DNA from 2 places in the Streptomyces sp. NPDC002076 genome. Region 1 is predicted to be linked to the other one. Evidence: riboswitches for the same ligand, from Rfam matches in the RefSeq annotation. Region 1 holds a riboswitch; the other holds the start of a gene.
The links. Region 1 has a riboswitch for S-adenosylmethionine ahead of ACWCQS_RS10000 (aminotransferase class V-fold PLP-dependent enzyme). Riboswitches for the same ligand answer to the same signal wherever they lie in the genome.

Region 1 (7,381 bases):
ACGAGGGCATCTCGCTCTCCTCCGACCCGTACGGCTCGGTGTTCTACCTGACCACCGGCTTCCACGGCCTGCACGTGACGGGCGGTCTCATCGCCTTCCTGCTGGTCCTCGGGCGCACCTACATGGCCAAGAGGTTCACCCACGAGCAGGCGACCGCCGCCATCGTCGTGTCCTACTACTGGCACTTCGTCGATGTGGTCTGGATCGGCCTTTTCGCCACGATCTACCTGATCAAGTAGCCGGGACCGGCTCCCGCACATCCAGAAGCACCGACGCAGAAGATCCTGACACCGGGGTAATCCGTGAAAAAGCTCTCCGCACGACGACGCCATCCGCTGGCGGCGGTCGTCGTCCTACTCCTCGCGCTGGCGGCCACTGGGGGGCTGTACGCCGCGTTCGCGCCCGCGGGCAAGGCGCAGGCCGATGATTCCGCCCAGTCCCTGACCATCAAGGAGGGCAAGAAGCTCTACGAGGTCGGCTGCGCCAGCTGCCACGGCACCGGTGGCCAGGGCTCCTCCGACGGGCCGAGCCTGGTCGGCGTGGGTGCCGCGGCCGTGGACTTCCAGGTCGGCACCGGCCGTATGCCTGCCGCCACCTCGCAGGGCGCCCAGGTCCCGCGCAAGAAGGTCGTCTACAACCAGACGCAGATCGACCAGCTCGCCGCGTACATCGCCTCGCTGGGCGCCGGCCCGAACGTGCCCACCAAGGACCAGTACGGCCCTGACGGTGCCGACATCGCCAAGGGTGGCGAGCTGTTCCGCACCAACTGCGCGCAGTGCCACAACTTCACCGGCAAGGGTGGTGCCCTGACCAAGGGCAAGTTCGCGCCCACGCTGGAGGGTGTCGACCCGAAGCACATCTACGAGGCCATGCAGACCGGCCCGCAGAACATGCCGTCCTTCCCCGACACCACGCTGTCCTCGAAGAACAAGAAGGACATCATCGCGTACCTGCACGCGGTCGACAGCAGCGAGACGACGAACCCCGGCGGTCTGGAGCTGGGCGGCCTCGGGCCGGTCAGTGAGGGTCTGTTCGCCTGGATCTTCGGTCTCGGCGCACTGATCGCAGTCGCCGTCTGGGTCGCCGCTCGGACCGCAAAGGCCAAGAAGTCATGAGTAGCCAAGACATTCCAGAAGAGAACCTGCCCGCTGAGCAGGGCGAAGAGCACCGTGCGGTAGCGGTCGCGGACGAGGAGAACCCGTTCGCCGACCCGGGGCTGCCGCCTCACGAGCACCGCATCCAGGACATCGACGAGCGGGCCGCCAAGCGGTCCGAGCGCTCGGTCGCCCTGCTGTTCACGGTGTCGATGCTGGCCACCGTCGGCTTCATCGTCTCGTATGTGACGATCCCGCACGACAAGAACATCTTCGTCTTCCCGATCGGGCACGTCAGCGCGCTGAACTTCGCGCTCGGTCTGACCCTCGGTGCGTCGCTGTTCTGCATCGGCGCGGGCGCGGTCCACTGGGCCCGCACGCTGATGTCCGACGTGGAGGTCGCCGACGAGCGGCACGCCATCGAGGCCCCGGCCGACGTCCGCGCGAAGGTCCACGCGGACTTCCGGCAGGGCGCCAAGGAGTCGGCGCTCGGCCGCCGCAAGCTGCTCCGCAACACGATGTTCGGCGCGCTGGCCCTGTTCCCGCTCTCCGGCGTCATGCTGCTGCGCGACCTCGGTCCGCTGCCCGGCACCTCGCTGCGGCACACCCTGTGGGCCAAGGGCAAGCGCCTGATCAACATGAACACGGGCCAGCCGCTGCGCCCCGAGGACGTCGCCGTCGGCTCCCTCACCTTCGCCAAGCCCGACGGGCTGGAGGAGACGGACGAGGAGTTCCAGACGGAGATCGCCAAGGCCGCGCTGATGATCGTCCGGCTGCAGCCCGGCAACATCAAGGACAAGCGCGAGCTCGACTGGTCGCACGAGGGCATCGTCGCGTTCTCCAAGATCTGCACCCACGTCGGCTGCCCGATCTCGCTGTACGAGCAGCAGACGCACCACGTGCTGTGCCCGTGCCACCAGTCCACCTTCGACCTCTCCGACGGTGCCCGAGTGATCTTCGGCCCCGCCGGCCACGCCCTGCCGCAGCTGCGCATCGGTGTGGACAGTGAGGGTTACCTCCAGGCGCTCGGCGACTTCGAGGAGCCCGTCGGTCCTGCATTCTGGGAGCGCGGATGAGTACTGCAGCGAACGAGACGCCCCGCTCTCGCGGGAAGGCACCGGCCGGCGAGCGTGTCGCCGACTGGGCCGACGGCCGGCTCGGGATCTACTCCCTGGCCAAGGCCAACATGCGCAAGATCTTCCCCGACCACTGGTCGTTCATGTTGGGCGAAGTGTGCATGTACAGCTTCATCATCATCATCCTCACGGGTGTGTATCTGACGCTGTTCTTCCACCCGTCGATGAACGAGGTGGAGTACCACGGCAGCTATGTCCCGCTGCAGGGACAGCTGATGTCCGAGGCGTTCAGCTCGACCCTGCACATCTCCTTCGACGTGCGCGGTGGTCTGCTCATCCGGCAGATCCACCACTGGGCCGCGCTGATCTTCCTCGCCGGCATGTTCGTGCACATGATGCGCGTGTTCTTCACCGGCGCGTTCCGCAAGCCGCGTGAGATCAACTGGCTGTTCGGCTTCCTGCTGTTCGTCCTGGGCATGTTCACCGGCTTCACCGGTTACTCGCTCCCGGACGACCTGCTCTCCGGCACCGGTGTCCGCTTCATGGAGGGCGCGCTCCTGTCCGTGCCGATTGTCGGCACGTACCTGTCGTTCTTCCTCTTCGGCGGCCAGTTCCCCGGCCACGACTTCGTCGCCCGGTTCTACTCGATCCACATCCTGCTGCTGCCGGGCATCATGCTCGGCCTGATGGTGGGCCACCTGATCCTGGTCTTCTACCACAAGCACACGCAGTTCGCGGGTCCCGGAAAGTCCGAGAAGAACGTCGTCGGCATGCCGCTGCTGCCGGTCTACATGGCCAAGGCCGGAGGCTTCTTCTTCCTGGTCTTCGGTGTCATCGCGGCCATCGCGGCGGTCGCCCAGGTCAACCCGATCTGGGCCATGGGTCCCTACCGTCCGGACCAGGTGTCCACCGGCGCCCAGCCCGACTGGTACATGGGCTTCTCCGAGGGCCTGATCCGCTTCATGCCGGGCTGGGAGATCAACTTCTGGGGTCACACGCTCGTCCTGGGCGTGTTCATCCCGCTGATGATCTTCCCGCTGGTCCTCGTGGCGATCGCCGTCTACCCGTTCATCGAGTCCTGGGTCACCGGCGACAAGCGCGAGCACCACATCCTGGACCGCCCGCGCAACGCCCCGACGCGCACCGGTCTCGGCGTCGCCTGGATGACGCTGTACCTGACGCTGCTGGTCGGCGGCGGCAACGACCTGTGGGCCACGCACTTCCACCTGTCGATCAACGCCGTGACCTGGTTCGTCCGGATCGCCTTCTTCGTCGGCCCGGTCCTCGCGTTCCTCGTCACCAAGCGGATCTGCCTGGGTCTGCAGCGCCGCGACCGCGAGAAGGTGCTGCACGGTCGCGAGACCGGCATCATCAAGCGGCTGCCGCACGGTGAGTTCATCGAGGTGCACGAGCCGCTCAGCCAGGAGCAGCTGCACACCCTCACGGCCCACCACCAGTACGAGCCGGCCGAGATCGGCCCGACGGTCGACGAGAACGGTGTCGAGCGCAAGGTCCCGGCCTCGGAGAAGCTCCGGGTGAGGCTGTCCAGTGCCTACTACGGCGAGGACAACCAGATCCCGAAGCCGACCGTCGAGGAGTACAAGGAGATCACGAGCGGCCACGGCCACCACTGATCCCCGCGTCGCCACGCCACGCTGAAGGGCCCCGTCCGGATGGGGGTACCCCCGGCTCGAGTTTGTTCGAGAGCTGGGGGAGGACGGGGCCCTTCGCCATGCCGGGGGATGGATAGGCTGGGTTCACACTGTTCTTACGACACCAGGAGCGGCTGATGAGCGCTGTGACCCCCGCTGGAGGCGACACCGCGGCGGGCCGTTCCTGGCCCGAGGTACTGAACGCCCTGCTGGAGGGCCGGGACCAGAGCGCGGACGCCACGGCATGGGCGATGGACCGGATCATGCGCGGGGAGGCGACGGACGCGCAGATCGCGGGGTTCGCCGTGGCCCTGCGCGCCAAGGGCGAGACGGTGGAGGAGATCACCGGGCTCGTCCGCGCGATGTACGCGCACGCGAACGTCATCGAGGTGCCGGGGGAGACCGTCGACATCGTCGGCACCGGTGGTGACGGTGCCAAGACGGTGAACATCTCCACGATGTCCGCGATCGTCGTCGCCGGCACCGGCGTGAAGGTCGTCAAGCACGGCAACCGTGCCGCGTCCTCGGCGTCGGGCGCGTCGGACGTGCTGGAGAAGCTGGGCGTCAATCTGAACCTCCCGCTGGAACGGGTCCCGCAGGTCGCGGAGGAGGCCGGGATCACCTTCTGCTTCGCGGTGAAGTTCCACCCGGCGCTGCGCCATGTCGCCGCCGCCCGTGGCCAGTTGGGCATCCGTACGACCTTCAACGTCCTCGGTCCGCTGACCAACCCGGCGAAGGTCCGCGCCCAGGCCGTAGGCGTGGCGGATCTGCGGATGGCCCCGATCGTGGCCGGTGTCCTCGCCGAGCGCGGCAACTCCTCCCTGGTCTTCCGCGGCGACGACGGCCTGGACGAGCTGACCACGACCGCCACCTCGCGGGTGTGGGTCGTCCGGGACGGCAAGGTCACCGAGGAGGCCTTCGACCCGAGGGACGTCGGCATCGACCTCGTCCCCGTGGAGGCTCTGCGCGGCGCGGACGCGTCGTACAACGCGGAGGTCGCCCGCCGTCTGCTCGACGGTGAGACAGGGGCCGTACGGGATGCGGTGCTGCTGAACTCGGCGGCGGCGCTCGTCGCTCTCGCGCCGACCGACGCACCGCTGCCGGAGCAGCTCCGGGCCGGTATGGCCAAGGCGGCGGAGTCCATCGACTCGGGCGCGGCGAAGCGGACGCTTGAGCGGTGGGTGGCGGCGAGCAACGCCTAGCGGTCACCGACGGTCGTCCCGCGATCCGGACGCGGGTTGCGGGGCGACGATCTTTTCCCGTACGTTCCTGTATCAGGTCATGAGTGACAGCCATTCGGCCCCGGCCGGCTGTCCGGCAACCCTCCGTCCGTGGCGGGGTGCCCCGGGTGAGGACCAGGCCGTAGGCAGCGAGGTCTACGGCAAGCGCGGACCCCTCGCGCGCTGCTGAGCGCGGGACCAGGGGTCCTGGTCATCGAGGGAGCCTTCCGTGAGCAAGCGAATGCGATAGGGCCGCCGAGCCCCGCCTCCGCATCCCCCTTTTCTCTTCTTCCCGTACGCCGTCTTCGGCGTACGTTCTCACGGGAGTTCCCCATGTCCGTCTTCACCGCTGCCGCCGACCAGTCCGTTTGTGCCCCGCTGCCCGTTCTGGGCCGGGATGTCACCGTCCCGCTCGTCACCGGCGGCGAGGTCACCTACGCGGCCCTCGACTACGCGGCCAGCGCCCCCGCCCTCCAGCGCGTCTGGGACGACGTGGCCGCCTACGCGCCGTACTACGGCAGCGTCCACCGGGGTGCCGGCTATCTCTCCCAGCTCTCCACCGACCTGTTCGAGAACGCCCGCAGGACGGTCGCCGAATTCCTGGACTGCCGCCCCGACGACCAGCTGGTCTTCACCCGCTCCACGACCGACTCCCTGAACCTCCTGGCCCGCGCCCTCCCGGCCGGCTGCCAGGTCTTCGTCTTCGAGACCGAGCATCACGCCTCCCTGCTGCCCTGGCAGGACGCCCAGGTCAGCTACCTCGACGCCCCGCGCACCCCGCAGCAGGCCGTCACGACCCTGGAGCGCGCTCTCGCCGACCGCGACCCGCACGGCCCGGCCCTGGTCTGCGTCACCGGCGCCTCGAACGTCACCGGCGAGCTGTGGCCCGTACGGGAGCTGGCGGCAGCCGCCCACGCGCACGGTGCCCGGACCGTCCTGGACGCCGCCCAGCTGGCCCCGCACCACCCCGTGTCCGTCCGGGACCTGGACGTCGACTGGGTCGCCTTCTCGGGGCACAAGCTGTACGCCCCCTTCGGCTCCGGTGTCCTGGCCGGCCGCGCCGACTGGCTGCGCGCGGCCGAGCCCTACCTGGCGGGCGGGGGCGCGAGCCGCAAGGTGGCCCGGCGCCGGGACGGCGGCGTGGACGTGGAGTGGCACGAGAGTGCCGCCCGGCATGAAGCGGGGTCACCCAATGTGATCGGCGCCTACTCCATCGCGTCGGCCTGCAAGGCGCTCACCGAGGCCGGCTGGGACGGCCTGGTCGCGCGCGAGCGGCACCTGATCGCCAGGGTCCGCGCGGGCCTGGCAGAGGTCCCCCAGGTGAGGGTGCTGTCCCTCTTCGGCGACGACGCCCCGCGCGTCGGCGTGCTCTCCTTCGTCGTCGAGGGCTGGAACAGCTCCCATTTCGCCGCGGCCTTGTCCGCCGAGTACGGCATCGGCGTCCGCGACGGCCTGTTCTGCGCCCACCCCCTGGTCCGCACCCTGCTCGGCAGCGACCCCGAGACCCAGGGCGAATGCGGCGCCCCCGAGGCCGCGCCGGGCGAGAAGTCCCTCAACGCCATCCGCGTGAGCTTCGGCGCGGGCACCCCCGACGAGCACGTCGACCGCTTCGTCACGGCGGTCCGGGAACTCGTGACCGAGGGCGCGAAGTGGACGTACCGGACCGAGGACGGCCGCTGCGTACCGGCGGTGTGATCAGCGGCTGAGCGGCGCAGCCCCTAGTTGTCCAGGCCGATCGAGAACGCCGCTTCCAGGTCGTGCGTCGAGTAGGTGCGGAACGCCACATGCGTGTCCGTGCCCTCGACGCCGGGGATCTTGCTGATCCGGCCGGGGATGACATCGGCGAGATCATCGTGCTGCCGCACCCGGACCATCGCGATCAGGTCATACGTGCCGGTGACGGAGAAAACCTCGCTCACCGACTCCAGCGAAGCGATCTGCTCCGCGATCTCGGGGATCCGGTCCACGCTGGTCTTGATGAGGACGATCGCGGTGATCACGGCTGGTTCTCTCCCTCGGGGGCCGGAGCTGGGGCGCACTTCACTCTAGCCGCCCGCCCGTCTCCCACCACCGCCCTTCCCAGGCCGCCCTTCGGGCCCTTCCTTCTGCCGTAACGCACCCACGCGTAACCGAAGCCCAGACCGAAGCCGACGAGGTGGGCCAGATACGCCACCCCGGGCCCGCCCGAGCTCTGCTCCGCCGCCGCCCACTGCAGCGCCGCCCAGAACGGCAGCACGATCCACGCGGGAAACCGCAGTGGCAGGAAGAACAGAAAAGGCAGAAGACTGGTCACACGGGCGCGCGGGAACAGGTAGAGGAACGCTCCGAGGACCGCCGAG
Region 2 (7,381 bases), on a different contig from region 1:
CGCGGCTGAATGTATCTGTCCAACTGCCGTCTGCAACAGGTCAATCGGACGAGAATTCTGGACGGGAACGGTCCGGAATGTAGTGTGAATTCACCCGACTTCAGGGCAAGTCGGGCCCCACAAACCACCACAAAAGCCGCATAAAGCCCGCGCACTTTGGCCACTTCTTGTCGGGCGTCCGGCATGAATACAGGGCTCCCGACCGGTCGTGTCGAGAGCGCGTTCCCCAACTCTACCGCGCTCAATCACGCAGAATTGCCCCCTCCGCTTCTCTCACGGAGGGGGCAATTCGATGAACAATGCGTAACTGAAGTTACCCAAGGTAACGATCAGCCGCCGGCGACGGCCGGAATGATGGAGACGCCGGCGCCGTCCGGGGTCGCGGTCTCCAGGCCCTGCTCGAAGCGCACGTCGTCGTCGTTGACGTAGACGTTCACGAACCGGCGGAGCTTGCCCTGGTCGTCCAGCACGCGCGCGGCGATTCCGGTGTGGTTCTTCTCCAGGTCTTCGATGACCTCGGCGAGGGTGGCACCCTCGGCGGCCACTTCGGCCTGCCCGCCGGTGTAGGTGCGCAGGATGGTCGGGATGCGAACGGTCACGCTCATGCGAGGCCAGCCTCTCGGAAGGAGTCCAGGGTCGGTCGGATGGTGGCGGTGAGGCCGGTCCCGGCCACCGCGTCAAGGGTCTTCAGGCCGTCGCCGGTGTTGAGGACCACCGTGGTCTTCGTCGGGTCCAGGACGCCGTCCTTGAGCAGCTTGCGGGTGACGCCCACGGTCACGCCGCCCGCCGTCTCCGCGAAGATGCCCTCCGTGCGGGCCAGCAGCTTGATGGCGTCGACGACTTCCTCGTCCGTCACGTCCTCCACCGCACCGCCGGTGCGGCGCGCGATGTCCAGGACGTACGGCCCGTCGGCCGGGTTGCCGATGGCGAGGGACTTGGCGATGGTGTTCGGCTTCTGGGGCCGTACGACGTCGTGGCCGGCCTTGAAGGCGGTCGACACCGGCGAGCAGCCCTCGGCCTGCGCACCGAAGATCTTGTACGGCCTGTCCTCGACCAGACCCAGCTTGACCAGCTCCTGCAGACCCTTGTCGATCTTGGTGAGCTGGGAGCCGGAGGCGATCGGGACCACGATCTGGTCGGGCAGCCGCCAGCCGAGCTGCTCGCAGATCTCGTACGCGAGGGTCTTGGAGCCCTCCGCGTAGTACGGCCGCAGGTTGACGTTGACGAAGCCCCAGCCCTCGCCGGCCGGGTCGCCGATCAGCTCGGAACAGAAGCGGTTCACGTCGTCGTAGTTGCCCTCGATGCCGACCAGCTCGCCGCCGTAGACCGCGGCCATGACGACCTTGCCCTGCTCCAGGTCGTGCGGGATGAACACACAGGAGCGGAAGCCGGCCCGGGCGGCGGCGGCGCCGACCGCACCGGCGAGGTTGCCGGTGGAGGAGCAGGACAGGGTGGTGAAGCCGAAGGCGCGCGCGGCCTCCAGGGCCTGGGCCACCACGCGGTCCTTGAAGGAGTGGGTCGGGTTGCCGGAGTCGTCCTTGACGAACAGGCCGCCGGTGACGCCGAGTTCGGCCGCGAGATTGTCGGCCTTGACCAGCTTGGTCCAGCCCGGGTTCAGGTTCGGCTTGTCGGCGACGTCGGCCGGGACCGGCAGCAGCGGCGCGTACCGCCAGATGTTCGCGGGGCCGGACTCGATACGGCGGCGCAGCTCTTCGGTCTCGTAGGCGGAGAAGTCGTAGGCGATCTCCAGCGGGCCGAAACACTCCTCGCAGGCGAACACCGGGCCGAGCGGGACGCGGTGACCGCACTCGCGACAGCTCAGGGCCGCGGCGGGGCCGAGGTCGACGGTGGAATCGGCGGAGCTTGCAACTGTCTGCACAGCCATGGAGGCGAGGCCCTTTCTCCTCATCTTCCTCACGACGCACCTCGCCGTGAGACGGATTTGGCACCTTCCCTGGCCGGGAGCCTCGCGTGAACGAGTGCGGCTCAGGGGGGTTGCCGGGGCTTCATCGGGCCGTGTCCCTCTGCCCCTCTGGATGAGCGGTATGCGGTTGTGAGCGCCTGGCTGACCCCCGACATGCGATGGTCACCAGCGTTGTTCAAGACTGTAACCGAAGGCCAAGACAGTTGAGAGAGTCGTCCGAACCGCGAGACAACAGTGAGGAGCCGCCGACCGTGCTGGAAGAAGTCGAGCGCTGGCTGAGCACCCGCTCCTGGTCCGTGACCGATCGCCCGCTGCACAAGATCTTGGCCGCCAAGCAGCGTACGGGCCAGTCGGTGTCCGTCGTGCTGCCCGCGCTCAACGAGGAGGAGACGGTCGGCGACATCGTCGCGATCATCCGCCACGACCTCCTGGAGCGGGTCCCGCTCGTCGACGAGATCGTGGTGGTCGACTCCGGCTCCACCGACCGCACCTCCGAGGTCGCCACCGCCGCGGGCGCCCGGGTCGTTCACCGGGACGAGATCCTGCCCCGCATCCCCGCCGTCCCCGGAAAGGGCGAGGTGCTGTGGCGCTCGCTGCTGGTGACCAGCGGGGACATCGTCTGCTTCGTCGACGCGGACCTGAAGGAGTTCTCCCCCGACTTCGTCACCGGGATCGTCGGCCCGCTGCTCACCGAGCCGGACGTGGACCTGGTCAAGGCGATGTACGACCGTCCGCTCGCCGGGACGGCCGGCCAGGGCGGCCGGGTCACCGAGCTGATGGCCCGCCCGCTGCTGAACATGCACTGGCCGCAGCTGGCCGGATTCGTGCAGCCGCTGGGCGGCGAGTACGCGGCCCGGCGCTCACTGCTGGAACAGCTGCCGTTCCCGGTCGGGTACGGCGTGGAACTGGGCATGCTGGTGGACGCCCTGCACCTGGTGGGTCTCAACGCGCTGGCGCAGGTGGACGTGGGCGTGCGCAAGCACCGCCACCAGGACGGGCAGGCGCTGGGCCGGATGGCCGCGGCGATCTACCGCACGGCCCAGCTGAGGCTGGCCCGGGGCCATCTGATCCGCCCCTCCCTCACCCAGTTCGAGCGGGGCGAGGACGGTTTCGAGCCGCGCACCTACTCGGTGGACACCGAGGAACGGCCGCCGATGGTGGAGATCGCCGAGTACGCCGAGCGCCGGGTGGCCTGAGTTCGTATACGGCGGCGACACCCGGCGTGGCCGTACGTTTGAGCGTTTCCGGGCCGGGCTAGGTTGAGGACCATGGCTTCCACGCAGGGTGCTGCCGAGAAGGCTCAGGTGCTGGTCGCGTCCAACCGCGGCCCGGTTTCGTACACGGTGGACGAGAACGGCTCGCTGTCCGCCAAACGGGGCGGCGGCGGGCTGGTCTCGGGGCTGTCGGCCATCGGATCGGACGCGGGCTCGCTGTGGGTGTGCGCGGCGCTCGGCGACGGGGACCGGGAGGCCGTACGGCGCTCGGGCGGCGGGCTGCTGCCGGACGAGGACACCGGCGGGCAGCGGGTGCGGATGCTGGACATCGACGCGCAGGTCCACTCGGACGCCTACAACGGCATCGCCAACTCGGTGCTGTGGTTCGTGCACCACATGCTGTACCAGACCCCGCTGGAGCCGGTCTTCGACGCGGAGTTCCGGCGGCAGTGGGCGGCGTACGAGGCCTACAACCGGGCGTTCGCCGAGGCGCTGGCCGAGGAGGCGGCCGAGGGTGCGGCGGTGCTGGTGCAGGACTACCACCTGTGCCTGGTGCCGGGGATGCTCCGCGAGCTGCGCCCCGACCTGCGGATCGGCCATTTCTCGCACACCCCGTGGGCGCCGCCGGAGTACTTCCGGCTGCTGCCCGACGACATCGCCGCCGAGCTGCTGCGCGGCATCCTGGGCGCGGACCGGGCGGCGTTCCTGACCAGGCGCTGGGCGGACGCGTTCACGGAGTGCTGTCACGCGGTCCTGGGACCCGGGGCCCCGGCCCTGCGGGTCGGTGTGCACGGGCTCGGCGCGGACGCCGACTTCCTGCGCAAGCGGGCCCACGAGCCCGATGTGGACGAGCGGATGGCCGCGCTGCGCGCGGAGATCGGCGAAGGCCGCAGGACCGTCGTGCGCGTCGACCGCACCGAGCTGTCCAAGAACATCGTGCGCGGTCTGCTGGCGTACCGGCAGTTGCTGGAGGACCGTCCCGAATGGCGGGAGCGGGTGGTGCATCTGGCGTTCGCATATCCGTCGCGGCAGGACCTCGCCGTGTACCGGGACTACACCGCCGAGGTCCAGCGGGTGGCCGAGGAGATCAACTCGACCTACGGCACGCCCGGTTGGACGCCGGTCGTGCTGCACGTCAAGGACGACTTCGCCCGTTCCCTGGCCGCGTACCGGCTCGCCGACGTGGCGCTGGTCAACCCCATCCGGGACGGCATGAACCTGGTCGCCAAGGAGGTGCCGGTCCTCTCCGACGAGGGCTGTGCGCTGGTGCTGTCGCGGGAGGCGGGGGCGTACGAGGAGCTGGGCGCCGACGCCCTCGTGGTGAACCCGTACGACATCGGGGGTACGGCCGACGCGTTGCACTCCGCGTTGAGCATGCCGGCGGACGAGCGGGCGGAGCGGTCGAAGCGGCTGGCCGCGGCCGCCACCGCGTTGCCGCCCGCTCAGTGGTTCCTGGATCAGCTGCGGGCGCTGGAGGAGCTTCAGTCCAGCTGAGCCGCGAGGGTCCGCAGCAGGTGTACGACGCCGGGCGGGCCGTCCACCACCACGTCCGCGCGTTCCGCCAGCTCCGTGACCTCCGTGCTGCCGCTGCAGACCAGGAGGCCGGGGACGCCGTCGGCGCGGAGTTCGTCGACGGCGGCGAAGGCGGGGAGGTCGCCGAGGTCGTCGCCGGCGTAGAGGACGGACTCGGCGCCGGTCCTGCGGACGTGGTCGGCGAGGGCCACCCCCTTGTCCATGCCCGGCGGGCGCAGTTCCAGGACCAGCCGGCCGGGTTCGACGATCAGGCCGTGGCGGGCGGCGAGGTCGGTGAGGGGGCCGCGCAGGGCCTCGAACGCGGCCTGCGGGTCGTCGGCGCGGCGGGTGTGCACCGCGACCGCCCGGCCCTTCTCCTCGATCCAGGTGCCGCGCCAGGCGCCGGCGCGGTCCAGCACGCCCGGCAGCTCGGCGCGGGCCGCCGCGACGCCGGGGTGCGGGGGCGGGGCGGTGACGGTGGCGGTGACCGCGTCCCAGCGTTCGGCGCCGTAGTGGCCGAGGACGGTCAGGTGCTCCAGGCCGGGGACGCCGGCGAAGCCGCCGTAGCGGACCGCGACGCCGGCGGGGCGTCCGGTGATCACGGCGACGGAGGCGACCTTCGGGGCGAGTGCGGCGAGGGCCGGTACGGCCTCGGGGTGGGCGCGGGCCTGTTCGGGGTCGGCGACGATGGGGGCCAGTGTGCCGTCGAAGTCCAGGCCGACGATCGCGGCGGACGGCTTTGCCAGGAGCGCGGCGAGTCCGTCCCGGCCGGGCTGGGTCTGCGGGGTCGGCAGAGGGTCCATACAGCGACACTATCCAGGCTCGCCCGGCCTCACTCCTGGGGCCTTCTCGGTCGGCCGAACGAGCGCCCGCGCGGCCGGTTCAGCGTTCCGTGCGCCGGGTCTCCCGCACCCTCCGCAGGCGGTTCACCGTCACCGGATCCGCTGCCAGGGCCCGCTCGTCGTCCAGGAGCGCGTTCAGGAGCTGGTAGTAGCGGACCGGGGACAGGCCCAGTTCCTCGCGTATCGCTCGCTCCTTCGCGCCGGGGCCGGGGAAGCCGCGGCGCTCCAGGGCGAGGATGGCTTGTTCGCGGGGGGGCAGTTCCATGGAAGTCACCGTAGCGGTGGGGACTGACAGCCGCGCTCAGTTCCTGGCGCTGCTGTCCGCCGCCGTCGCCGTCGCCTGGAGGCGGGTCAGGACGCCGGCGGGGTCGCCGCCGGGGGCGACGGCCTGGCCGATGTTCTGCTTCACGGCCGCGCTGACCGTCGCCCAGGAGGTCTTGCCGGCGGGGTACAGCTCGGAGGTCGGCAGCTGGTCGAGGAAGGGGTGCAGGGGGCTGTCGGTCGGGGCGTCCGACGCGCTCATGGTGTTGGAGGCCGAGCCGGTGACCGGCAGCAGGCCGTACTCGCGGGAGAACGCCAGGACGTTCTTCTCGCTGTAGACGAAGTTGAGGAAGTCGCCGATCCGGTCGCGGTGACCGTTCTGCTTGAAGGCCATCATCCAGTCGGTGACGCCCATGGACGCCCTGGATGTGCCGGTGCGCCCCGGCATCGGCACCATGCCGAACTGCACGCCCTTCTTCTCGGCCTGCTGGATCAGCGTGGGGTGCCCGTTGAGCATGCCGACCTGGCCGTCGGCGAAGGCGGCGAAGGCGTCCGCGCGGTTGAGCCTGCCGGGCGCGACCGGCCCGGTCAGGCCCTTGCCGACCAGCTCGTCCTTGAGCCAGGTGAAGGTCTGGACGTTGGGCGCGGAGTCGATGGTGTAGGTGCCGATGTCGTCGGTGTAGCCGTTGCCGCCGTTGGTGCCGCTGCTGCCGCTGCTGCCGCTGAGCAGCCACTGCATGGTCTCGGCCTGGGCCTCCTCGGGCCCGAGCGGCAGCGCGAAGGGGTACTTCACGCCCTTGTCCTTGAGCGCCCTGGCGTCGGCGGCCAGCTCGTCCCAGGTGGTGGGCGGGGTGATGCCGGCCTTGGCGAACAGGGTCTTGTTGTAGAAGAGCACGCGCGTGGAGGCGGCGAAGGGTATGCCGTACTGCGTGTGGTTCCACTGGCCGGCCTCGGAGAGCTGGGCGAGGAGGTCGGCCTGGGTGGGGATGGAGAGCAGGTCGGAGGCCGGGTAGAGCTTGCCGGCGGCCGCGTAGTCGGCGTAGGCGCCGATCTGGGCCAGGTCCGGGGCGTGGCCGGCGGCGACCATGTCCTCGACCTTGGCGTCGACGTCGTTCCAGGAGTACACGCTGACGTCGATCTTCACACCGGGGTGCTTGGACTCGTACTCCTTGGCCAGGGTGTCCCAGTACTTCTTCGAGCTGTTGGCGGGGGAGTCGCCGTAGTCGGCGGCGACGAGTCTCAGGGTCACGTCGGAGGAGCCCGTACTCCCGCAGCCGCCGAGGACCGCCGCCATGCCCAGTGCGGACACCACCGCGATCGTTCCTGCCGTACGCCGACGCACCCTCAAAACCCCAACCCTGCTGTCTGACCGTTCAACATGTGGACACATAAGGTCTACACCACGTGAGTGGACTAGACCTCTCGCGGGTGGGAGGGCCACACTAGGGCCCGTGGTGAGACATGTCATCGCCCTGGACGTGGGCGGTACCGGGATGAAGGCCGCCCTCGTCGGCGACGACGGCGTGCTGCTCCACCGCGCCCGCCGCGCCACCGGACGCGAGCGCGGACCGGACGCGGTGGTCGGGGCGATCCTCGACTTCGCCGCCGAGCTGCACGCGTACGGCGTC

Region 2: linked by a shared signal. The riboswitch ahead of thrC (threonine synthase) and the one ahead of ACWCQS_RS10000 (aminotransferase class V-fold PLP-dependent enzyme) in region 1 are both predicted to bind S-adenosylmethionine.

The regions. Positions count from the first base shown of each region.
Region 1 is NZ_JBSFDI010000004.1:64,913-72,293, forward strand. Features, by position in the region: gene ctaE (aa3-type cytochrome oxidase subunit III) at 1-239, shown strand, start outside; gene qcrC (cytochrome bc1 complex diheme cytochrome c subunit) at 303-1,115, shown strand; gene qcrA (cytochrome bc1 complex Rieske iron-sulfur subunit) at 1,112-2,170, shown strand; gene qcrB (cytochrome bc1 complex cytochrome b subunit) at 2,167-3,804, shown strand; gene trpD (anthranilate phosphoribosyltransferase) at 3,960-5,024, shown strand; SAM riboswitch class IV at 5,100-5,216, shown strand; gene ACWCQS_RS10000 (aminotransferase class V-fold PLP-dependent enzyme) at 5,376-6,737, shown strand; gene ACWCQS_RS10005 (Lrp/AsnC family transcriptional regulator) at 6,761-7,042, opposite strand; gene ACWCQS_RS10010 (rhomboid family intramembrane serine protease) at 7,039-7,381, opposite strand, start outside.
Region 2 is NZ_JBSFDI010000008.1:204,479-211,859, forward strand. Features, by position in the region: gene ACWCQS_RS19270 (MoaD/ThiS family protein) at 330-605, opposite strand; gene thrC (threonine synthase) at 602-1,885, opposite strand; SAM riboswitch class I at 1,903-2,043, opposite strand; gene ACWCQS_RS19280 (glucosyl-3-phosphoglycerate synthase) at 2,176-3,120, shown strand; gene ACWCQS_RS19285 (alpha,alpha-trehalose-phosphate synthase (UDP-forming)) at 3,193-4,632, shown strand; gene otsB (trehalose-phosphatase) at 4,620-5,453, opposite strand; gene ACWCQS_RS19295 (DUF3263 domain-containing protein) at 5,533-5,757, opposite strand; gene ACWCQS_RS19300 (ABC transporter substrate-binding protein) at 5,794-7,095, opposite strand; gene ACWCQS_RS19305 (ROK family protein) at 7,208-7,381, shown strand, end outside.